DNA from 2 places in the Bacillus sp. LQ01 genome. Region 2 is predicted to be linked to the other one. Evidence: riboswitches for the same ligand, from Rfam matches in the RefSeq annotation. Region 2 holds a riboswitch; the other holds the start of a gene.
What was found. A riboswitch is a leader RNA that binds a small molecule or an ion and turns the genes downstream of it on or off. The one in region 2 is predicted to bind S-adenosylmethionine.
Positions count from the first base shown of each region.

Region 1: another riboswitch for S-adenosylmethionine. It lies ahead of AC22L0_RS20630 (M20 family metallopeptidase); the one in region 2 lies ahead of AC22L0_RS03550 (YezD family protein).

Region 1 covers NZ_JBYEZL010000002.1:1,594,557-1,612,597, reverse strand. Annotated here, with positions in the region: gene AC22L0_RS20655 (M6 family metalloprotease domain-containing protein) at 1-877, opposite strand, end outside; gene AC22L0_RS20650 (MFS transporter) at 2,082-3,224, opposite strand; gene AC22L0_RS20645 (TetR/AcrR family transcriptional regulator) at 3,287-3,883, opposite strand; gene AC22L0_RS20640 (SDR family oxidoreductase) at 4,166-4,930, opposite strand; gene AC22L0_RS20635 (Lrp/AsnC family transcriptional regulator) at 5,098-5,538, shown strand; gene AC22L0_RS20630 (M20 family metallopeptidase) at 5,708-6,913, opposite strand; SAM riboswitch class I at 7,002-7,103, opposite strand; gene AC22L0_RS20625 (AAA domain-containing protein) at 7,180-9,489, opposite strand; gene AC22L0_RS20620 (VOC family protein) at 9,601-9,993, shown strand; gene AC22L0_RS20615 (DUF1904 family protein) at 10,095-10,427, opposite strand; partial or broken gene AC22L0_RS20610 (DUF6241 domain-containing protein) at 10,558-10,776, shown strand; gene AC22L0_RS20605 (DUF1259 domain-containing protein) at 11,079-11,465, opposite strand; gene AC22L0_RS20600 (hypothetical protein) at 11,884-12,045, opposite strand; gene AC22L0_RS20595 (hypothetical protein) at 12,338-12,553, opposite strand; gene AC22L0_RS20590 (L,D-transpeptidase family protein) at 12,896-14,341, opposite strand; gene AC22L0_RS20585 (CPBP family intramembrane glutamic endopeptidase) at 14,963-15,847, opposite strand; gene AC22L0_RS20580 (erythromycin esterase family protein) at 16,208-17,533, shown strand; gene AC22L0_RS20575 (sensor domain-containing protein) at 17,736-18,041, shown strand, end outside.
Region 2 covers NZ_JBYEZL010000001.1:651,557-659,246, reverse strand. Annotated here, with positions in the region: gene AC22L0_RS03585 (sirohydrochlorin chelatase) at 1-518, opposite strand, end outside; gene cobA (uroporphyrinogen-III C-methyltransferase) at 520-1,296, opposite strand; gene AC22L0_RS03575 (DUF3906 family protein) at 1,381-1,581, opposite strand; gene AC22L0_RS03570 (nitrite/sulfite reductase) at 1,592-3,214, opposite strand; gene cysC (adenylyl-sulfate kinase) at 3,226-3,819, opposite strand; gene sat (sulfate adenylyltransferase) at 3,832-4,968, opposite strand; gene AC22L0_RS03555 (phosphoadenylyl-sulfate reductase) at 5,008-5,712, opposite strand; gene AC22L0_RS03550 (YezD family protein) at 5,800-5,943, opposite strand; SAM riboswitch class I at 6,016-6,124, opposite strand; gene lysA (diaminopimelate decarboxylase) at 6,241-7,557, opposite strand.

The DNA of each region.
Region 1 (18,041 bases), on a different contig from region 2:
CACCATCGTGATTTGTATTAGGAGCATATGACTGATGTGCCCAAATATTTGGAAGTGGACCACCACTAGCCTGTTCATTACCAGCAAGAAAACTTACAATGTAGAAGCCATCTTTAGAGTCAATGACTTGATCATTATTAGTATCAAGACTAGCAAAATTCACTTGAGAATCAGCTTTAGCCAGTGCATCTGTTATAACCGTACCCATACTTTTTCCCGATGTACTCGGATGAGCGTAATCTAATTTCACTTTAACCACTCCATCATTTTGAGTACCATATGTTTCAGGAGCTGGAGTTATCTGTACTTTTCCGTTACTTACTTCATTATAGTAATTCTTAACTGACTTTTGATTTGTAGAAAAGAATTTGTTACTCCAATCGTTATCGTTATATGCAATATCAACATCTGTAAACCCAATTAACAAAACAAGTAATTTTTTGTTTCCTAAAACTGGAGTGACAGTTCCATCAATATTTTTTGGTGATTCTTTTTGTAATTTATTCATGTGCTCCTGTTTTTTCTTTGCTTGAGGGTTGTAATTCTTTATCCATTTGTTCAAATTGTTCTCATTTACTGCCATTGAAGGCTTCTTATCAATTTTATATTTTTTCCCCGTCGATTTCAGTTCATCTAATGTAAGCTCCGCGTAATTCCAATACCCCTTCTGATCTTGTAAAAGTACATCTCCATCCTTTGTACTTACCCAATGGAACCATTCATCTCCATGTAACGTGCCCTCAAAAGATTCGCCTGAAGGCTGCTTCATTTTGACAACTCCCTCGTATGCTGGTGCGGCAAAAGAGTCCGTTTGAACATACAAAACACAAATCAAAGAAAAAACGGACATGAACAGGAATTTTAAAATTCTTTGCATAAACTTTCCCCCTTTTTCAATTGTGTGTGGAATATTCTGTTGATAGCCAGACTAGATTCATACATGGAATAAATCGACAGATACATTTGTATAACACTAACAGAATACCTTTAATTATAATTACAGGAAATTGAAAAAATGTTATTTTTTTAATTCTGTTAATATTTTCTCAAGATTATCCAGTTAAGCAGAATCGATGAAAGTTACATGTAGAGTTCCGGAAAAAATTATACTTTTAGTATGTATATAATGCCACATGTTGACTAATCCAAATTAAATAAAGTTTATGAGCAAAAGAGAGTGTAATTTGACATTGTGTAATAAAGATAAGGCCCACCTACTAAAATAGGTGGGCTTTTTGTTGGGTATTACTATCTCATTGCACAAAAGGGAATTTGTATTAAAATATTAACACATTTTTAGAGTTCTTATATTGAGAAAAAAGATACTATAAGGACTCTAAGAATGGCAAAATAATATACATTATAAAAATATAAAATCCGGTCATACAGATAGTTTAATTAAATATTATAACGCATTAACTCTAGCAGAAAAGAGGAATTAGTTTGTTTTAAAGTAATAAGTGGACAATACTTCTTAGGTGTAGAAGGTATCGAGATTCCTGTACCAATTCCAGCGTTGGCTGCAGCTCTATTAATTAGTTTAGGAATAATTCCACTTTGTTCTTAATTTAAGGAATTCCAAATACCCATACTTTTTAATGGATAAGCCCTTAAGTACATAAATGCTTTTGGGTTTTTATAATGAAAAAAGACACCTAAGGTGCCTTCCTCCGACTTGAGAATTACATCTATGTATTGAAGAAATTTATAAAAGATAAATACAAAAAGGACAGCTTCTAACAATAATTTATAGATGTTTATTATTCTCCAGATGAAGTTACTGGATTTTTTGTGATGATGAATAACAGTTGTTAGATAATAACTTATTTATCCCAAAAGTGCAGTTTGTAAATGATTCTGATTAAATCTTCTCATTAATTCAATTTTGTAATCTGTATAGAAATAAATTTTCAAATCAAATAAATTAGGGGTCACCATACATGCTCATTAAGTTAAACTATCATAATAGTTCCAGAACTAATTTTTTACATGTTAATCATTTTTATCGTTTTTGGTGAAGAATGTGTTTCTTAGCTTGATAGCGATGGGGTGCTCCCCCATATAAAGAAATTTTAAACCTCTTAATCTACATTTCCTTTATGTAAATATGGAAATAACGAAATTACCCCAAGGATAGCTAAACAAGCTCCAATCCATAGAGGAGATACAAAACCATATCCTTTACTGATCCCAAGACCACCTAGTGACGAACCAATAACAATACCTAGCGTAATAAAAGAACTATGAACGGTATTTATCATTATTCCATTACTAGCTGTCTTCATCACCCTTGCAACCATAGCTGGATTCAATGCTACACCAGTTAAACCAATAAAAATCGTAGAAATAACTGCAATGTATTTATTCTCTGCACTTAAAGCAAATAAAGACAACGCTATGATTAATATAATTAATCCACCCATAAGTATTTTCATTGTAAATTTATCAGCGAACTTGCCAATTATTATATTCCCAATTACCGTCGCACTACCATAGAGAGCAAGTAAATATGGAATACTTGCACTTGAAAACCCTGTAACATTTGTAAAGATAGGAGTGAAATAACTAAATGCTGCAAACGTACCACCAATAATGAACATACTTGTTACGTACGCTGCCCAAAGATGAATATTCTTAAATCGCAGAAGTTCATCTTTCCAATTTAATTGCTCTTTATTTGAAGAAGATGGTAATAACCGTTGAATCATAATTGCTGATACTAGCACAAGAACAGAAACAGCTCCAAAACTAATACGCCAGCCAAAATATTGCGAAATAACGGTTGTTATAGGTAAACCTAATACAGTTGCGAACATTAAACCTGCAAGTACAATTGATGCAGCTTTTCCCCTTGAATCAGAGTGAACCAATGCCGCAGAAAAGGAAATCGCAACTCCAAAAGCTGAAGCTGAAGCAATACCAGTTATAATACGTGAAATCATCATAATATCATAGTTCCAAGCAATAGCTCCGAGCGATTGACCAATTAAAAATACGAACATTAAAAACAATAATGCTTGTTTGCTGCGCATTCGTAAGAGGATTGCAGTTAAAATGGGGCCTCCTATTACCATTGCTCCTGCATAAGCTGAAATTAAATACCCAATGGATGATACAGAAACCTGGAATGCAAGAGCAAGTTCATTCATCATACCTGCAACCATAAATTCTGATGTAGTCATACAAAAGATTGCTAAAGCTAATAAATAAATAATCGATGGCATAAAAACACTCCTTATTCATTATTGTAATGATCGGTACAAAAATAGTGCGAAAAAAGGGCGCACTAAGCGCCACAAATAGACTCTACTGCTCCTTTGATAACTTGTTCAGACAACATCCGATTTTGCATCGATACATTAAGAACACGGAATCCGTAATAACTGCTTAAAAGCAGACTAGCTAATTCCTCAGCGGATTGCTTCTTTGAAATTTCACCTGTTTGCAATCCTTCCTCCATCACTGTTTCAATAGCTTGTTTAAGAAGTTCAACATGCTTCGAGAAAATTTCTTGTACCATTAAATCGTTTTTAGCACGTTCTATACTGGCATTAATCAATAAGCATCCTTTTTGATCCATATTCTCAAAGTCTTCTTTCAATGCCCATTCAAAAAAATTACTTAATCGTTCTTTAACTGGAATTGGAGTATGTAACAATTTCTTTTGTTCCCTAATCCCAATTTCATGGTAGCGTTCTAATACTTGTTTATACAGTTCATGTTTACTACCGAAAGTATTGTATAAACTTCCTTTTCCAAGTCCTGTATCACTGCATAAATCTTGTGTAGAACATCCTTCATATCCTCTTAACCAAAATGTTTTCATTGCAACATCTACAATTGAGGAATAATCAAACTCTCGAGGTCTGCCGCGTTTATTCAATCGTATCCTCCTCTCATTTTAAAGATAACATGAATAGAATACTCCTTTTTGTACCACGCGGTCAATAATTTTGTTTTAATGTTACTGTAAAATAAAATTGGATTATTTTAGATTATGAATAATTAAAAATAGCCCCCTTATTCAAATTGCCTAGCGAAAAAATCACGTTTTAATAGATTTCTTTATCATCTCTACCTTTCTATAGATTACTAGTTATGAAACGAGGATCGTTTCATAACTAGTAATTTACTTAATTAGCTTGCTGGTTATGGAGTAGTGCCCCTATAAACAAAACCCTCCAGAGACATCTATAATCTGCCCTGTTACCCAGCGGCTATCAGAAGAAGCAAGGAATGCTACTACATCTGCAATATCTTCAACTTGCCCTATTCGTCCGAACACAGATGAATCCGTAGCAAAATTCCGTATTTCTGAATCATCTAGCAATTTCGCATTGATATCTGTCTTCGTATATCCAGGCATAATTGTATTCACTGTTATACCTCGTTCTCCAAGATGTTTAGCTAGAGGAAGTGTCATCGTATTTAGTGCACCTTTACTTAAACCGTATGCAATGGACCCTGTAAAACCAAGTCTTACTTCCGCTGATGAAATGTTAATAACGCGCCCTTCTACTCGTAGTAACGGTAATGTTTGCTGAATTAAAAAGAATGGCGCCTTAATATTTACGGCCATAATTTCATCAAAAACTTCTTCTGTCGTATTTTCAATCGTCCCTTGTGTACCTATCCCTGCATTGTTTACTAAAATATCAATCTCTGATGTACCAACTCTTATTTGTAATTCATTCTTCAATTGTTCTACTATTTTTTTGACACCATCCATTAAATTGAGATCAGCTTCAATTAAGAATGCCTTTCCTCCATTAGATTCAATCTCACTAATTGTTTCATCTGCAGCTATTTTATTTCGGCCGTAGTGAATCGCAACTAATGCACCGTCGTTTGCCAATCTCATCGCAATCGCACGACCAATGCCGCGACTTGCCCCTGTTACTAATGCTACTTTCCCATCAAGATTCTTCATTTTTTCCATCCTTCCTAAATTCCCTTTTGATAAACCCTATACTTATATTTTCATGCAAATACTAATCATTTTAAATATAGATTTATAGGTAATTTAGTTCGTTCACTTATGATATTATAGTTATAATTCGCAATTCACTTTAGAAAACACAACAAGGAGGCTACACAATGCAAAACGCTGTAAAATTGGATGAAATCGATCATAAAATTATGAACCTGTTATATGAAAATGCGAGAATTTCTGTTTCAGAAATAGGACGAATTATATCCATGACGCAACCTGCTGTAAAAGAACGTATTAACAAGCTTGAAGATCAAGGAGTTATAGCGGCTTATCGAACGAAATTTGAGCCTGCAAAAATTAATAAAAACATTCAAGCATTCATCATGTTTAAAACGAGCCAATGCTCTGATTTTATTCAATTTTGTAATGCCGCTCCTGAAGTAACAGATTTATACCGAATTAGCGGGGAATTTAATTATATGATGAAGGTCATGAGCGATTCGATGGATTCTCTCGCTACATTTTTAGACTCTTTAATGCAATTTGGATTATCGTCTCCTTTAATTGTTTTAAAGAGTGAGTTTGAGGAGAAATTGTCGTTCTAATAAAGGGATACGTATTATCCCCGGCTAACAGTAAAAGTTTTTCCTTTATGAGAAAAGCCAATGAAATCAATGATTAGTAAACAAAAAAAGAACATTGATATTTCAATGTTCTTTTTTATATCTCTACTTATGAATTAGATCTCTATTCGAAAAAAGCACCTTAATCCCCTTACCCCTGATTCCTCTGCGCCTCTCTAAACTCCTCCTTCACCTTCTCTAACAACCCTTCTTCCGTAATTAATCGATACGCTGTATTTGCTAATGCTTTTGCCGATGTAATTAATGCTTTATCTCCAAGTTCTGAACGTGCTGCTTCTCTAAATTCATTCGTATGTGCAATTAAATCATCTGGTCCGATTTTAATGTACGGATGAATTGTCGGTACGACTTGACTTACGTTTCCTGCGTCGGTTGAACCAATCCCTACTCTTTCTTTACGATTTACATCTTCACCTAATAGTTCTAGTTCTTCCGCTACGATATCGTTATATGTTTTTGTTACGAGTAATTCATCGATTTCATTTTGAAATTGATGGATTTTTACTTTTGCACCTGTTGCTAATGCTGCTCCCTGTGCAATGTTTCTTACTTTTTCTGTTACTTCCGCGCATCTTTTTCTCGTTGCTGCACGGATGAAGAATCTTGCTGCGGCATAGTCAGGAATAATATTAGGTGCTTTTCCGCCCTCTGTAATGACACCATGAATTCTCACGTCTGACGGGAGTTGTTGGCGAAGTGCGTTAATACCGTTATAGAGCTGAATAACCGCATCTAATGCGTTAATCCCTTCTTCTGGCGAAGCTGCAGCGTGAGCTGTTTTTCCGTAAAAATGAAAATCAAGTGGATCGACTGCTAGTGAAGGACTCGTTGTCGCTGTCTTTCCGCTCGGATGAATCATAAGCGCCGCATCAATGTCTTTAAATAAACCTGCCTTTACATAACTTGATTTCGCGCTACCATTTGGCCCGCCTTCTTCTGCTGGCGTACCAAACACGACAACTTCCCCGCCAATTTCTTCAAGCGTTTCTGATAATGCGATTGCTGCTACAACGCTAATTGTGCCAATTAAATTGTGACCACACGCATGACCTAGTCCTGGTAAAGCGTCGTACTCCGCTAAAAATGCGATTGCAGGTCCTTGTTTTCCAGAGCTTTTTCGCGCGATAAATCCCGTTTCATGTCCAGCTATATTGTGCTGCAACTGAAATCCTGCACTGCCTAGCAATAAACTTAACGTTCTAGAGGCATAAAACTCTTGGTTACCAATTTCCGGATTCGCATGAATATCATGACTTGTTTCTATGTACTTTTCCTTATTTCTTTCGATACTCTCTTCAATTGTTTTTCTTTGTGACGCTACTCCTGTCGCTCCCATTTTTCTTCCTCCTTTTATTTTCACATAAAAAAGCCTCTTTCTAAAAGATAGAAAGAGGCTTCTGTATATACAGTCAAAATGAGCTTCTTTCTTATCTTTCAAGTTACCTTGCTGGAATTGGCACAGTATTCATAACGAATCCGCTGCCGAGGTATCATAGGGCCAGTCCCTCCACCTCTCGTGATAAGAATTTTCATAAAATTATATTAAATTATTTTTTATTCTAAGTTCATTCCAAGTAAAAGTCAAGGAATTCCTATCCGAATTTACCGAATATCTAAAAATCCTTTTAATACACCAATTGTCTCAGGTGCTTGCAGTCTTGCACATACGTACGGAAATTCCGTACTACCTTCAAACATCATTTGAGATGTAAGCGGTGCGCCTGCCCAGAAGATTTCATCATCAATTACGATAAACGGGAATGCTTTATTTTGTCTTTGTAACTTTACATTTTTCAGTGGAACTGGTCCATCACTATAAACTGTTATTTGCGCATTTGTACGCATTAACGCTTGCCATACTCGCTTATCCACTTGTTTTGTACTTGGAAGTGAAATAATAATTTTTCGTTTTGAGGCTAAAATATCTTTTAATACCCCTTTCGTTTCCTCAAGATTCATTTCCATAAACCAGCGTAAACGTTTCGAAATTTTCCGTTCCCACAATTGTCTTGATGTCGTACGATCATACACATCTCCGTGACGTTCTATATGAGCTGTTAATTGTGATAACGCTTGTTTTCTCGAAAGGTTTTTACGCATATAATGGCAATCAGATAATTGAATGAACTTCCCTCTCGCCCTTGTCACTGCTACATTGACGAGGCGATGGTTTTTGTGATCAAAGAATAATATGCCAGGTCGTTCTTGCGGATAACTGTCAACCGTATCAAAGATCATCATATCTCTTTCAGAACCTTGGAACTTATGAACTGTCGCCGCTAAAACTGGTATGTTTTGATATTTCGTTCTCTGCAACATTTCTCTAATACACGTTGATAAAAAGCGTGACTGCGCCCTGTAAGGTGTCACAATACCAATTGATTGCACACCATCTAACAATCCGATTAACATCATTTGCATTGCTACTACACCAGACATAATGTTAAAACGTGAACCAGAAGCAGCATCTTTTAACGAAAAAGCTCCCATTTGGCTCGTATCAAATAAAACACTCGCTTCATTTGCGAACGGCTGCAATTGCGCAAGTTCTTTACGCTCTGAAACAGACGGATGATCGTGTACTCTATTTTTATAAATAAACGAATTCGTAAACTTCGATATATCCGCATGCATACGTCTTTGTTCCTGCAACATAAATAGGTTTGGGTGTGCTTCTGATTTATTAACAGACTCAACAATCCCAGCATGGTAAAACATATCTTCCCCAAGCCATTTACGAACGAGTTCATGATTTGCCATCGCAATTGGAGGTAACTGTAAAAAGTCACCGCAAACGACGATACGTTTTCCAAGTGAAGCAGCTAATGCAATTTGCGGAACATATGCCATACTTACTTCATCTACAACAACTAAATCAAATGTACGCTCATAAATAAGTGAATCAATGGCACATTTTGATAAAGTTGCGCCGATTACTTTTGCATTTTCAATATATTCTTTTTCTACTTCTTTAATTTTAGCCTTTTGCTTTCGAAGATCACTTTCAATCTCTTGTATACGCTTCTTATCAGCAGATGTTGCTTTATACGATAAGATTTTTTCACGAAGATCTTGTCGTGTCTCTTCTAAATAGAGTCTTTCCTCCCCCCAAGATCCGTTCGTCGTTTCAACTAACTTCGACGCAAGTAACGTTTCATGATTTCGTATATGTTCATGTTGACTATAACCGTAACGAACAATTTCACCAGGCGTCCATTTCTTTTTCTTCTCAATTTGCTTCGTTACTTCACTCATTAATACGTCTACTGCCGCATTACTATGAGCCAACACAAGTACCGATTTTCCTTTTTGATAATGAGCCGAAATAATACGTGATAAATTGTAAGACTTCCCTGTTCCCGGCGGTCCCCATACGTACGTTGTCGGATTATAAAACGAACGATATGCCAGTTCATTTTTTGGATTTTTCATCTTCTCAATATGTTTCGGACTGCTCGTCCCATCAACAAGACGCTTTATACGATTACGTTTCAGCTTATCTTTACGTGCTTCTTTCAATCGCTCTTGTAGTTGCTCTAACAATTGCCACGGTTCACTATATAAAACCGCTTCTCTTATTTCACCTTGTATATAATCATTTAATTTCAGCTCTATTTCTAATCCATGTATAGATAATACTTCCCCTGTCGCTTCCTCACCATCGAACTCAATTCGAATGGGTGAACCTTCAGGTAAGCTTACTTCCGAAATAAGCTGAAATACGTATACTGTACTTTCATAATCTGTATATAAAAAACGACCGTTCATGATAGAAATTTTACTACCACCTATCGTTTTCCAATGTTTAATTTCATACGCTAATGCATAATGCCACTCTTTCATCGTTTCCGATAATGAAGGAGTTTGAGTAGTTGTATTCATCGTATAATCTCCTTCCTTCTCCCCAAACATACTTTCTCACTATACCATATAACACGCTAAAATTTGTAAGGTTTTTATCTTGCTTATTTTCTTAATTTTCAATAATATATTGTATATAATTTTCAGAAAGAAGGAATCTACATGCCAGTTAGAAGAATTGAACACGTTGGACTTATGGTTGCAAACTTAGAAACATCTATTTCATTTTATGAAGAAGTAGTCGGCTTACAGCTCATGAAACGTATGGGTCATCCGAATCCAGACTTAAAACTCGCTTTTTTAGGTGTAGAAGAATCAAAAGAAACGATACTAGAACTCATTGAAGGCTACAACTCTTCTCTTCCGGCAGAAGGAAAAGTACATCACATTTGCTTTAAAGTGGATTCATTAGAGGATGAGATCGAAAGACTAAAGAAACAAAAAGTAACCTTTTTACTAGGAGAAGAAATTGAAACATTACCAGATGGAACACGTTACATATTCTTCGCTGGCCCTGATGGAGAATGGATTGAGTTTTTTGAGACGGAGAGATAAAGTAAGACTTTATTTTGCGGGATAGAAAAGGAGCCGGAATTCCGGCCCTTGTTTTTAACGAAACATATTTTATTATAGGAATAAAAATCTTTCTAATAGCTCTAACTTGCACAATGCTTCCCGTTAATATAATAGGCTGATTCTGTGAAAACTGTAAATACAACCTCTACTTCTGGAAGTCCAAAATCCATTACATATGTAGTAATGGCCTTGGCAAATCGATCACGAATTTCCTGTCCACGCTCGAACCATTTCACTTCAATAAGAGGAAACGCTTCTATTTCTTCTCCATTGAATACAAACGTAGAACTTGGTAATTCCAAGGTGAAATTATCCGTACCACACTCACAGATATCTGCGAGTTCTTCTACTAATGGCTTGCTTATGCTTTTTAATTGTTCAGTAGTAATTCCACGAAACACAACATGCGGCATGTTATTCCCTCCGTTACATAGCTTTATATTTCCTCATATCATAACACAATTTATTTTGCTGCACTAACATCTATTCGTACATTTCAATGACATTCTTAAGAATGATCATATGTTATTGAAGCTAATATAATCAGGAGTTAAGGAAAAGCAGACTGATAGAATTAAAGGTGAAGAGGTAATACTTGACCTCAATTCTGATCGTCATATAATCAATGCCATGCACAAAATGACTCATCAAAAAGTATTATCTCATGAAAAGCAAGGATTTATTAAAATGACTCCAGAAAACATCGAAGCAGTACGTTGAGTAATTGATGAAAATAATAGTGGAACCTTACAACATAAAGAATAGTACCTCAAGATTTTGATTGGTTGGTATGAAGGCGATTTCTCCCTTATCGTTTTATGATATGCTAACAACATTTGATAAAATACGGTATCTATAGACAGTCAAACACCTTTAAAGATACCTCGTCCAGTTCTTGCTGTTGCAAGATAAACAGCATATAACCAGTTAACCACCCACATTAGTAACGAACACATAAAGAAAAGGCATTCCAAATATGAAACGCCTTCTTTCGTTTTATAAAACCATCCAACACGCTGAACTTTTCAATTTAATATAATCACTCGTTTAACTAAAGAAATTGATTACGTGCATAACGCTCTTCTCACTTTTCTTGCAAAATTTAGTGGATCATCAACGTCTTCGATATTAACGTAAATTAAATTTGGATCATCACATAACCACTCATTGTGTATAGACGAAACGATTATTCCTTGTTTAATAATTGTCGCCACAAATTCAGTGACTTCTTTTTGTAAGAGTGCTACTCGGCCTAGGCATAATGCCCGTCCAGTTTTATTGTCTCGTGATTCGAATGAAAAGGAAGTTGTTACTCTAAAACGTTTTCCCAAGATTGTTGCTCGTATTTCATCTCGGTTTATTGTTGCCACGCATTTCCCACCAGCGAATCCTTCTTGACCGCCAATGATTCTTGCAAACTGTTGACAAATTGATTCCTCATTAACCGCCATACCTTTAATCATTCCTCCTTTTACTATTAGATTATGAATTCATACATAGGTCTGAAACGGTAATGAATCTAATCTATTATAAAAAAATGATGGCGATCTACCGAAAGCTATTAACTCAATTATTCTTGATCGTATGAATTGTTATCAGAGTTTAAATGGTGCAGAATTTTTATTTTATGCTTAATGGACATCGGAGACTGAAAGCAAAACTCAGCTATTATAATGATAAGACATTTTTAAAGAGCATAAAAAAGACACCCTAAGGTGCCATCCTCCGACTTGAGAATTATATCTATGTATGGAGAAATTTAGAAAAGACAAATACAAAAGAGAAGATTCTAACTATAATTTATAGAACTCTTATGCCATGACTTACTTACATATTTCCTTATTTACCAGAAGAAGAATCTCAGTTACATTATTTTCTGAACAGTCTCGTTAAAGCCATACCAAGAAATCCAGCGCCCATTCCTATTAGCCATCCAGTTTGGGCATTACCTAACATAGATCCCACTCCTCCACCAAGAAACATACAGCCAACGAATACTAATCCTCCAATTCCCCAATTCGGCCGTTCCATAATTCAATCACATCCTTTCAATAAAATATATGCGATTAACTAGCCTAACTTTCTTGCATAGGATTGGTAATTATTTTGCTTATGTTTTATTGAAGGGCATTCAAAAGATGCGGAGATTGAGTCATTTATATAGATTGTAGAAATACGGGTATCAATCGTTATTAAAAATAACTGACGCATTTTAAACATCATCGATTTTATCATTTTGGACAACCTATTCTGTTAAATTGATATACATGCGAAAAAACTATCAAAATAAAACCCCAGAAATCCAAAGGTCTCTGGGGCTCCATTATATATTTAGCTCTTTTTGCTTTTTGTTTTGTTTATGTCTATACAGCAATTTTCGGCTTATTAGAGAAATCACTAATAAGGTCAGAATTAATAAGATAAGTTGCATAAATGATAAATCAAAATATTTAGCACCTGTAACGATTAAAAGTGTAGAAATCGTGCCTTTTACAACGAAAAAAATAATAACCCATAATCCGCCTTTTTTCCAGTTCATTTTATATTACCCTTTCCTACGTTTAAATTCTTAAAATATTTAATGATAGTTCTTAAATGTGACAACTTAATAGAAATCTATTATATTAACAAAAAATTCATGTCTAATTAAATGCAATGATTCTATATTAAGTGAAAATGATATTCATTGTCAATTTTATTGACTATTTGAATACTTATTATTTCTTTCTACTTTGTTTCTTATAAGCAATACGCTCTTGTATTCAAACAAAAACACCTCCATTGCATTTGCACACTTAGTATGCGAATGCAAGAGGTGTTTTTTCATATACCATCAGATAAGATTTCCTGCTTTGTTTATTTCTTGATACGTAGCTATTTTTTAATACACAATAACTGGATCATACGTGTTCAAACTATCATATACAGTTTTTGCAACATTAGGAAGAAGGTTCACACACCCACCTGATCCTCCTGTTAAATAAGCATTATTTCCCCAGTCTTTGCGCCAGCCGGCATCGTGGAATCCTTGACCACTATTTGTGAATGGAACCCAGTAATCTACTTTAACCGCATAATCAGCTTTTCCTACTGCGTTACCTCTTAGCGTATATGGTGTTCGTTTATATAGGACGTACCACACACCTGGTGATGTATCTTCACCAGTACTATGTTTACCAGTTACTACATTTGTTGTAACAACTAATTTTCCATCTTTGTAAATCCAAATTTGTTGCTCTGCAATTGAAACTTCTGCATACGTGTCTCCGATGCCATTATTCGATGTTGTTTTATAACCGATACCTTCCTTCTCCCAACCATTCCCGTGAATATTAGAAGCAGAAAGCGATTTTTCGCCTTTCTCAAAGGCTTGTTGAACTTGTTTAGTTTCTTTTTCAACATCTAGTGCCCAGCCGTATCCTTCTCCTTTTACTGATATGACTGAACCGGAATGAGTTTTAAATGAGAAATCTTTATTTAATGTTGATTTGGCATTATTAATTTCAGTAATTTTCTTCTTAATGTCACTCGCATCAATTGTAACTTTCATATCCTTTGACATAGAGGCATTTTGAATTAAATCTTTCGCTTTTAAAGGATAAACTTCATCCTGCACTTTATACTCAACAGACTGCCCAAGAAGATTCTGTAGTGCTTTCTCCTCTTTTTTGACAATCGGATCGTCTTCTTTAATAGGTTTTATGTATGCAGACTTCAGATGAATTTCGCTTTTATATTTTTGCTTATCATAATCTTTCAGTAGACTAGTAACATCATACTGTTTTCCTTCAACACTTTTCGAAATAACAATTTTCCCTTGTTCTAGCTTCGCCATAGCATCTTGAGGCGCTTTTAATTTCTCATTCATAGAGATGAGCTTTTCTTCTACAAGTTTTTTCATCGTTTCACTACGATACTGATCTGCCTTCTCTGGTAGCAATGAATAATTTTCTCCCTTTGAGGAAGGGAAAAATGTCCACTGGTTTTTTAATAGTTTCTTAACTTGAGGCAAATCTTTTTCCGTAAGTTCTGTTTTTGTATCTTTTTCATCTAAAATTTGTTGTTGATCAACATAGACTTTGTTTGCTAGTCCAGATGTCTTTAATTTCTGTATTGCCTGATCAGCGCTCAGACCACCAACTTTTGTGTCATTAATTGTAACATTCGAATTGAAGTGAGTTGCCTGATAATAACTCATTCCCCCAATAAGAAGTGCAATTACACCAATACCCGCTGCAATAAACTTCCAATTTGTATAACGTTTTTTTGATCTTACTCGTTTTTGATCAATTTCTTCAACTGATTCATTTGTTGTATTGTTGTTCATCAATCTTTCCCCCGTATGCATTAACGTCAAACGATTTTCAACTAAAATCATAAACTAGTGTACCTTATTTTTCCTAAAATTTCATTATTTCCGACCACATTTTATCGCAATTTAATGATTAAATTTAGATTTTTCAATAGTACGATGCATTGCACAGCCCTTTACAAGTTATAAAATGAAATTTCAATCAACCGTTATACCAAGGAAATTAACTACATCTTCTTTGGAAAACTTTTTCTCTTTACGCAAATACGAATTATATTATCCATTTTATGAACATCACCTCCTAATTTTGTCAAAAAAATAAACGATAGTCCTTCTATCTAAAATGTAGAAGGACTATCGTTTTTTCAGTTAGAGTATTTGTATAATCGTTTAAGTTTTTATTTCCTGAAGGTCAAACTTGATGAAGATGATGAAATTTCATCTCATAGCCTTTAAATGAAAACATTATGTTTTTTATGGCAACCAAGTTTATTTTCTTAGCTTGATGTCCCCCACATATCCAGCAGCCTAAGATGAAGTAAGAGTCTGTTCAACTAGATTTTTTCTAATATTTTTAGGAGCATCTTATTTCGCCTCGTCATATTTCACTAATTGAATTTAAAACACATCCGTATGCTATTTAGTAAAATTTACGATTCGAGACGTAATTATTGCAGTAATCAAGATAATACTAGCGGTTATCAAGCCAGATTCTCCAATCCAAATCTCAGTTTGATACCCTGTACTTGCACGTGTGAAAGGTCCTTGAATAATGGCATTCCAAGTAGCATGGATGATAACCGAAGGCCAAATGCTACCTGTGATAAGTCGTAAATAAGCTATAATATAACCGAATGGTACAATACAAAGATAGATACCAAGTACTGAAAGAACGACAGATGGTCCCGCTACATATAGACCAGCAATAACTATTGGAACATGCCACGTTGCCCAAATCAATCCACTAATAAGGATGGGCCGTGAAAACTCTGCATCGACTAGCCTTGTGAGCATATAACCTCGCCAACCCATTTCTTCTCCCAAAGCTGGGATTAAGCCAAGCAAACTTCCGAAAATGCCGCTCAATACTACTAGATAAATGAAGCTGAATGGTGCCGTTACATACTGAAGCCCAAGCATATTGTAGATCGGTTCTAAAATAAACATACCAACTTCGGGATACTGAAACCCCGCAATTCCGCTCGACCAGGCGATAGAATAAGTAATTCCACAAATAATCATAGGGATTAGCAGAGCAAAACCAATCCCTTTCCATATCTTTAAGTTACCGAGACTAAAAGATACATCTTTAAACCCTTCTTTCAGTATTATGCGAGTCAAAATAGAAGATAATGCTGGGGTAAACATATATACCACAATAAGTGGCATACTTTTCGTAATTATTACTACTACATTTAGGATAATTGAAGTAATGATTAAGATACTCAGAAAAAGTTGAAGTCCTATTTTAGCACGTTGGATTTTATCTTTATTGTGGAACGATTTTGCGTGTAATATCATTTTAATCCGCCCTTCCCCTATAATTCACTTGTTTATCGAATATACTTCTTGTCATTTCCACAGACACAACTTAGAATAAAAATATTTTTGTATACAAATTCATTCATCTTTAAAATCCCTCCCCAATTTATAATCTAGTCTTACTTACGACTCATCAATGTAATTATTATTTATAAGTTGTCATAGCGGATAGTACAAAAGTGTAATGATTAGTCTATGACCTGTGTCAATTAACCTTATGACAATATGTAACTAGAAAATATGATATGGGATAGATAACAATTGAATTAAGGCAATTGATTCGTGCAAGTACAATGAATCAATCTTGCTTTTACAAATAATTTAATTGAGGTGAAAAAAATGAATAAGAAAAGAATAATTGCAATGGTTAGTACAGCTTTATTAGTCACAGGATATGTAGAAGTAGGAAAGGCTCAAACAGTAGCAGTCGAAAATTCAGATCAATCAATACAAAAAAATATAGTTAAATCAATACAATCACAGGCTTACCCATTAAAAACGATAGAGCCGTCAAAATCATTTGAGGATTTAAAACCACTTAAGAAAATGATTGGGAGCGCACAATATGTAGGATTAGGAGAGACTACTCATGGAAGCTCTGAAATTTTCACTATGAAGTTTCGGCTTGTGAAATATTTGGTTACTGAGATGGGTTTTACAAATTTCACAATAGAAGAAGATTGGGGTAACGGCTTAAAACTAAATGAATATATCCAAACAGGAAAAGGAAACCCTAGAGAATTTTTAAACTTGTTATATCCTACTGATGAAATTATAGCCATGATTGAGTGGATGAAAGATTATAATGCTAATCCATCCCATAAAAAAAAGATCCAATTTATTGGGCTCGACTTAAAGGAGTTGGACCAAGGCTGCTTTAATAAAGTAATTGATTATGTATGGCTGCATCGACCAGATTTGCTGGCAGAAGTAGAAGAAAATTATAAAGAATTGTCGGCTTTTAATGGAGGTTTACAGGAATATATGGACCTTGCTCCTGAAATAAAGGAAAAGTTCAAAGCAAACGCTGAGAGAGTAGCCCAATTACTAAAAGATGAGAATGGGCAAACCAACACAGAAATAGCTTCACCCGAATACATCTGGGCCAAAGCAACGGCAAGTGCAATAGAGAAATATACAACAATGCTAATTCCTAACGACTATCCAAGTATGTTAAAGCTACATGAGCAATACTTGGCCGATCATGTAATGTGGGCACAAGAGACATTGGGTGGTAAAACGATGGTATGGGGACACAATGTTCATATAGCTAAAGGAATTTTCGATGAGGAATTATACCCTTATGTTGCCGGGCATAATTTGAAGGAACGTTTAGACAATAATTATGTCACAATTGGCAGTACAACTACGGAGGGGAATTTCACCTTATACAACGACACCGGAGATAAGATTATAACAGATCCGATTCCACAAAATGTAAATAGTTTCAATTATACCCTTGGAAAAGTACCATATAAAATGTTTTTATTGGATAACCGTCACCTTAAAGGACCGGCAGAAAAATGGGTTAAAACAAAAAGACCATTACTAAGTATAGGGGCACGACTCTTACCGAACCAATTGGCATACTTTGATACGTCATTGCTTGAGCAATTTGATATTATTTTTCATATTCGAAAAACAAGTCCATCTCATATTAAATAAAAGTACAAAACAATCCCGTTCTTGCAGATGCAAGAACGGGATTGTTTTGTGGTGATTCATATAAGCATCTTTTTTAACCAGAAGTAGGTTACTCTCCCCTTTTTATCATCATTTAAAAATGTCATATGACACTTTTACACTAGTGAGAATGACAAAAAAAGCAGTACAATTCGGTTATTACATAGATAGGAGCGAGAACTTTATGAAATCAAGATTCATCCAGAATGGTTATTTTTTATTACTAACTTTCGTTACAGGGTTGTTTTATTTTTGTTTTTATCTAATAGCTCTGCTATTCAGTTTCACCCTTTCATTTACGGTAATTGGGATTCCACTAGTTATACGCGTACTACAGACTACGACACCTTTTATCCAATTCGAGCGCATACAGACGAAAATTTATACAGATATTTCGACCGACACTTATGATAGAAGTATAAAAATGGATACATCAAACTGGGCTCAGGTGAAATTAGTGCTTACAGATTGTCGTACTTGGTCTGCTGTC
Region 2 (7,690 bases):
TCAAATTTTGGCTCTGCAGCCGCTAAATAACAAACTTCTACTTTTTTAACCTTCTCTTTTGTTTGAAATAAAGAAGCAATCCAGTTTATATCTCTTAATACTTCAGGATCACTGCTCCCTCTTGCAACAAGAAGTAACGTCACTTCATTTTTATCTTCCTGTTCGATGCCACTTCCGCTATACACCGATTTAACAAGTGTTTTTGATACACCAAACGGATTACCATAGGTCACTTTAACATCCGAAAATTGATTAGTTAACTTTTCCAATTCAAAAGGGATATCTTTTTTTACATGCCCTGCCGCTAATAAAAAAACAGGGATAGCAATAATCTCAGTGGCCCCACGCTTCACACATGTACGAAAACCATCTTCAATAGAAGGATTCGCTAACTCTAAAAAACAAACTTCTTGAATAGTCGCTTCTATACGGCTCATACACGATGTAATAAATTGAATCGCCTCTTCTTTCGCTGTCTTCAAACGACTTCCATGACATATATATAAGACGGCTTTCATTTTACAACACTCCACTTACTTGATAAGCATTTTCTGTCTGCTTCTCAAACCAATGAATTTTTTCTCTAAAACGGACAACCTCTCCAATTACAATCATACTCGGATTTTGAATTTGCTCTTTTTTCGCAACATCTACAATTGTCCCTAACGTTCCAACAACTGTGCGTTGCATAGACGTCGTCCCCTGCTCAATAATAGCAGCTGGCGTACTTTTATCTTTTCCATGCTTCATAAGTTGCTCACATATGTAGGGCAAATTACTAACCCCCATATATACCGCTAAAGTCTCTACACCTTTCGCTAAACTCTCCCATTTCACTTCTTCTTCAGCACCTTCTTTCCTATGCCCAGTCACAATAGCAAAACTTGCACTTGCATCACGGTGCGTCACTGGAATGCCCGCATAAGCAGGAGCAGCTATTCCAGCTGAAATACCAGGAATGATTTCAAATGGTACACCTTGCTTTGCTAATGCTTCAGCTTCTTCTCCCCCTCTACCAAACACAAATGGATCGCCGCCCTTAAGCCTCGTTACAACTTTTCCTTTTTTCGCATACTTAATAAGAAACGTGTTAATTGTCTCTTGCTTCATCGTGTGATAATTCGGGAGTTTTCCACAATAAATTAAATCCGCGTCAGGCTTTGCGTGTGAAAGCAGCTCTTTATTCACAAGTCGGTCGTATAAAATAACATCTGCCTTCTCAATACATTTCAACCCTTTAACAGTAATTAAATCTGGATCGCCAGGACCCGCTCCAACAATATAAACCTTTCCCATCATCTCTCCTCATTTCTTCTATTAAAATGAAACTTCCATTCGTATATAAGAATGGAAGTTTTTATTTTTTCGTATTACTGATCTCTACTCATGAATAACAAATGCCGCACCTTTTCGAATCTTCTTTTTTTCAAACAAAGAAATCTCTTTTACCTCTGGCAACGGTAAAAAATGCTTTTCAAGCTCAATCTCCGCAAGCTTAAATGCCTGTTCTTCACTTTGAGCAATAACAACTATCGGAACAATATCACTCACTAATACAGCTTCAAATCGATATAAATCCATATCGTCCCTCCTAAGACGCTATGACTTCTTCTAACACGTTATTTAACGCTATTTGTAATGTATCTACACCAACACGACCTACAAAATCATAAAATGTCTCGGCTGGTAATTTATTCTCTTTGAAATAACTTATAAATGATGCGAGTACATCAGGTAGATCCTCGCCATCTATTTTTCCTTTTAACTTTTGATTGTAGGCACCGCCATCTAACAATGTTCCACCTACGTATATTTCAAACGCTTCAACAATGCCTTTTTCCTTCGTTTTCATTTTCACCCCTTGTAACCCAATGTCAGCAATTTGACGTTGACCACATGAATTCGGGCAGCCTACCATATGAATTCGAACTGGAACATCGAGTGCAATTTGTGTATCTAAGTATTCTGCAATTTTTCGTAATCTTTCTTTCGTTTCTACTAGTGCAAGATTACAATATTCAATACCGGTACATGAAACCGCATGACCAATAAATGATTTCGGGCTAGCAGATATCGCTTCAAACAGCGGTTCACTAAGTAATCCTTTTACATTTTCCGGAGGAACGTTCGGAATAATGAAGTTTTGCGAGTTACATGTACGAATTTGTCCATTTCCATATTGCTTTGCGATTCTTGCAACCTCAAACATTTCTTCTGCATGTAAACGACCTACCGGTACATTAAAACCTACATATTTTAATCCCTTTTGTTTTTGGTCTTGAACACCATAAAAATAGCCTGCATTCCATCCTTTGAGTGCACTTTCCCCTTTACTTTGTAAAGGCCCTGTATACTCTATTAGTTTCTCTTTAAATTTCTCTGCTCCCCAGTCCGCAATAAGAAATTTCAAACGCGCTAAATGACGTTTCTCACGATATCCAAAATCACGGAATATAGTAGCAATTGCAATCGCCACCGCCTTCACTTCTTCTGGTAAAACGAATACATCTAATTCCTCAGCTAAATACGGACGGGCTGATAATCCTCCACCTACTTTTATATGAAAACCAACTTTTTTCTCACCATCTATTTCTTTCGTAGCAGGTGTAAATGCAACACAGTTAATCTCTGCGTTTGCTGAATTATAAATATTAGAACTAATAGACATTTTAAATTTACGTGGCAAGTTAGAAAACTCTTCATTATGTTGGAAGTAATCATATACTTCTTTTACAATATGCGTTGTATCAAATAGTTCATTTGCATCAATGCCAGCAAGCGGATTACCTGTAATATTCCGCGTTATATCACCACAAGCCCCCGCTGAAGATAACCCAACTCTTGCTAACCTTTTAAAAATATCTGGAATTTGCTGAATTTCTAACCAGTGAAACTGAATCGCCTGTCTCGTCGTAATATCTATTACATCACGTCCATAATCTTCAGCGATAGAAGCAAGTACTTCTGCCTGTGCATTTGTAATAATCCCTGACGGAATATTTACCCGCATCATAAAATAACCAGCTTCTTTCGGTCTTTGTAAATACAAGCCTGCCCATTTAAAGGCATCCCACTCTTCTTTCGGAATAGATTCGAAACCATTTTCCGCATAGTAAGGAATATCATTAAAAATTTCTAAGCCATCTTTTTCTAATTTATTTTTCTCGGTCTGATTTAATTTTTCATTGTTAGCCCATACTTTTTCATAACTCATTGTTTATCCCCCTATATAAAACTACGCTCTTGTAAGTACTTCACGATTTGTTCTGCACATTCTTCAATAGAATATTTGTGCGTTTCTACAATTAATTCCGCTTGCTCTGGCTCTTCATAAGGCGAATCAATACCTGTGAAATCCTTAATATCACCTTTTCTTGCCTTTTTATAAAGTCCTTTCGGATCACGTTTCTCACACTCTTCAATCGGACACTTCACAAAAATTTCAATAAATTCATCTGCCGCTAATAAATCTCTTACTTGTTTGCGGTCTACTCGAAATGGTGAAATAAATGCTGTAAGGACAACTGCTCCTTGATCTACAAATAACTTTGCCACTTCGCCAATACGTCTTATATTTTCCATGCGATCACTTTCAGAAAATCCTAAGTCTTTATTTAAACCGTGGCGAATGTTATCCCCATCCAGCACATAATTTCCAATATTCTTTTCAAACAGTTTACGAGCGACCGCATTCGCTACTGTAGATTTACCCGAAGCTGATAAACCAGTAAACCAAATTACAAAACTATGATGTCCATTCTTCACTCTTCTCTCATCTTTTGAAACCGAAGCTGTATGCCAAGTAATATTCGTATCCATCTCGTTCTCTCCCTATTCTGTTACTACTTCTTTTTTCAAGCCTTTAATTAGCACTTCCACTACTTCTTTACGACTAAATGTACTTGGCGGAATCTCACCGTTTCTTAATAATTCTCTTACTTTCGTACCCGATAAAATAACATGATCTTCTTTTCCGTGCGGACATGTTTTCGTTGAAGCCATCGCTTCACATTTGGTGCAGTAAAAACTATGTTCAAAGAATAGTGGTGTAATTCCTAACTCTTCTATCGTAAAATTTGTGAAGATTTCTTGCGCTTCATACGTTCCGTAATAATCTCCTACTCCAGCATGATCACGCCCTACTATAAAGTGGGTACATCCAAAATTCTTTCTTACTAACGCATGAAATATCGCTTCCCTTGGTCCTGCGTAACGCATGGCAGCAGGAAATACACTTAAAAAGACACGATTTTTCGGATAATATTTTTGAAGAAGTACTTCATAGCTTTCCATTCTTACATCAGCAGGAATATCATCCGATTTCGTTTCTCCGACGAGCGGATTTAAAAAGAGACCATCTACAATTTCAAGAGCAGATTTTTGAATATACTCATGGGCACGATGTACCGGGTTTCTCGTTTGAAATCCGACCACTGTTTTCCACCCACGTTTTTTAAATGCTTCCCTCGTTTCAATTGGGTCTAAATGATAAGAAGGAAATTGATTATTTTCAAAGCGTTTTGTTAGAATAATAGTTCCTCCAACGTAAACGTTTGGTCGTTCATATAATTTTTTCACTCCTGGATGAGCCTCATCCGTTGTTTTATATACAAGTAACGCTTCTTTTTCTTTATCTGGTACAAAAATATCTTCTATTTGAATGACACCGTATATATTTCCATTGTTGACAAGCTTTACTTCCTCTCCAACCTTCAGGCTTTCTGCGACTTTTTCTGTTACCGGTAATGTAATCGGTATACTCCACACACTACCATTTGCTAAACGAAGCGTTTCTACGACTGAATCATAATCTTCCTTCCCTAAAAAACCAGTAAGGGGGCTATATCCACCTGTCGCCAATAGTTCTAAATCACTTAACGCAATATTGTCTAATTTAATTTCTTTTTCAATTTGTGATACGTCATATGTCTCATCTATACGGTTTACTAATTCGTTTACTATGCTCATTTTTCTATATCCTCTCTTAGCTTTATTTCAAGATTCATCTTATTGGTAATGAAGACCACATTCGGTTTTCACTTTCCCAGCCCATCTACCATCTCTTGAATCGCCACCATCCCCTACAGGTAACGTACATTTCTCACACCCAATACTTGGATAGCCAACATCATGCAACGGGTTATACGGCAAGCTATGTTTGTATACATATCGCCAAACTTCTTTCCACGTCCAATGAATGAGTGGACAAACTTTAATAGATTGAAAACGATGATCTTGATTTATAAACTTTGTATGCTTACGTGTTTCTGATTGTTCCCTTCTTAAGCCCGATATCCACGCTTTTTCCGCTGCTAATGATTTTTCTAACGGTAAAATTTTTCTAATCTTACAACAAAGATTCGGATTACTTTCCCATAATTTCTCACCATGCAACTTCTCTTGTTCATCAAGCGTAAGTTCCGGTTGTTTTTCTATAATATTTAATGAAGGAAATCGCCTCCGCACTTTTTGAATTAATTCATATGTTTCTTGAAAATGAACATTTGTATCTAAAAATACAACTTTAGCAGATGGATTTACTTGGTTTATAAGGTGCAGCAATACCATACCTTCCACCCCAAAGCTACATGCGTAGACGATTTCATCTTTATATTCTTTATAAGCCCACTTTAATACTGATAGCGCGCCTTTTGTTTCATCTTCTTCCGAAAACGAAACAACATTTTCTTCCCACGTTTCATACGTCAACATGTTTTTTCCCCCTGTAAAAGCAAAAAGACGGTTTTAACCTAATGAAAATAGGTTAAAACCGCCTCTAGTTTTTCTAGTCAGCGCTTTTCACTTTAAACGTACCTTTTCACTTTTCTCTAACTGAATTACTTTTCCATCTTGCACAACAATTGTAATTGAACCATATTTCATATCAGCAAGCATCGCTTCAATCTTCTCGGATACTTCATCAAAATGTTCCCGTACACCCACGCGAACAGCCCCCCTTTTTATTCATAAAAAAAATCTTTCCCATTTCGAAAAGACTGTTCGGTAATATATTTTACCTTATCTTTCAAAATGGATTCCATTTTGCTGGATTTAGCACCTTGCTTTCTATAAGCAGGTTGCCGAGCTTCTTCGGGCCAGTTCCCTCCGCTTCTCTTGATAAGCTTTGTATTTGTATTTTATCATAATTCTGATTTTTTTCAATCCTAGTTTTCCGATATATTTTAATTATTTTATTTTTACAAAAAAGGAATTGCCCATCCGAACAACCCCTTTTTCTATTTAGACAAGCTCTTTAATACGTATGCGATCGTTCCCAATAATATTTTCATATGTTTCGCGTTCCACAACTACTTGCGATGTTCCGCCTTTTGCAAAGACAACGGCTGGTCTTCGAATCCGATTGTAATTATTCGCCATCGAGTACCCGTATGCTCCTGTACAGGAAACTGCTAGTAAATCAGAAGAAGCGACTTTTGGTAAATGAATATCCCAAATCAACATGTCTCCACTCTCACAGCATTTCCCGGCAATCGAAACGAGTTCCTCATTCTCATCATTCCCTCGATTCGCTAACATCGCTTCATAACGCGCGCTATATAAAGCAGGTCTTAAATTATCTGTCATTCCACCATCGACTGATACATATTTCCGAATACCAGGAATATCTTTCACAGATCCAACTGTATAAATTGTTGTCCCAGCATCACCTACAATGCTACGTCCTGGTTCAATCCATATTTCTGGCAATGGATATTCACATACAGTAAATTGTTCTCTCACTGCACTTGTTACAGCTCGCACATATGTCTCAAGAGTTAATGGTGTATCTGACTCTGTGTAGCGTATTCCAAATCCCCCGCCTACATTTAACACTTTTACTACATAGTTTGTTTGCTCTCTCACTTCTACTAAAAATTGGCGAAGAACTTCAATCGCTCGAACAAAACCAGCTGTTTCAAATATTTGCGATCCAATATGTGAATGGATCCCTAGCACATTATAATTGGATTTTTGTAAAGCAAATCTAATTGCCTGCATCGCTTGACCGTTTGAAACGCCAAATCCAAATTTCGAATCATCTTGGCCTGTCGTAATATATTCATGTGTGTGCGCCTCTACTCCAGGCGTTACACGAATTAATATGTTCACAAACTTTCCATGTTGCATCGCTAAATCGTGTAAAACTTCTAATTCAAAGAAATTATCTACGACAAAACAACCGATATTCGCCTGAAGAGCCATCACTATTTCTTCTTCTGTTTTATTATTTCCATGAAAATGAATACGTGATGCCGGAAATCCTGCTTGGAGCGCAGTATATAATTCTCCCCCAGAGACAACGTCTAATGACATATTCTCTTCACGAGCTACTCGGCACATCTCCATGCACAAGAACGCCTTGCTTGCATATGCTACTTGATAAGAGAAACCACTTTCTTTAAAAGCACGATGAAATGCTCGGCATTTTCCTCGGATAGACTCTTCATCGTATACATAAAGTGGTGTTCCGTATTGCTTTGCTAGCTGCGTCGTATCGCACCCTCCAATTTCTAAGTGTCCTTGCCCATTAATTCGGCTTGTGCCGTGTAAATACATTTAAATTCCTCCCTTATTTCCTCTAAAACTCATAACCCCAATCTTCTATTCATTGCAGCACGCTTTTAGATAGACAAAAAACGCGCGGAACAATGTTCACACGCGTTTCTTATTAGGAAAAATATATATTGAA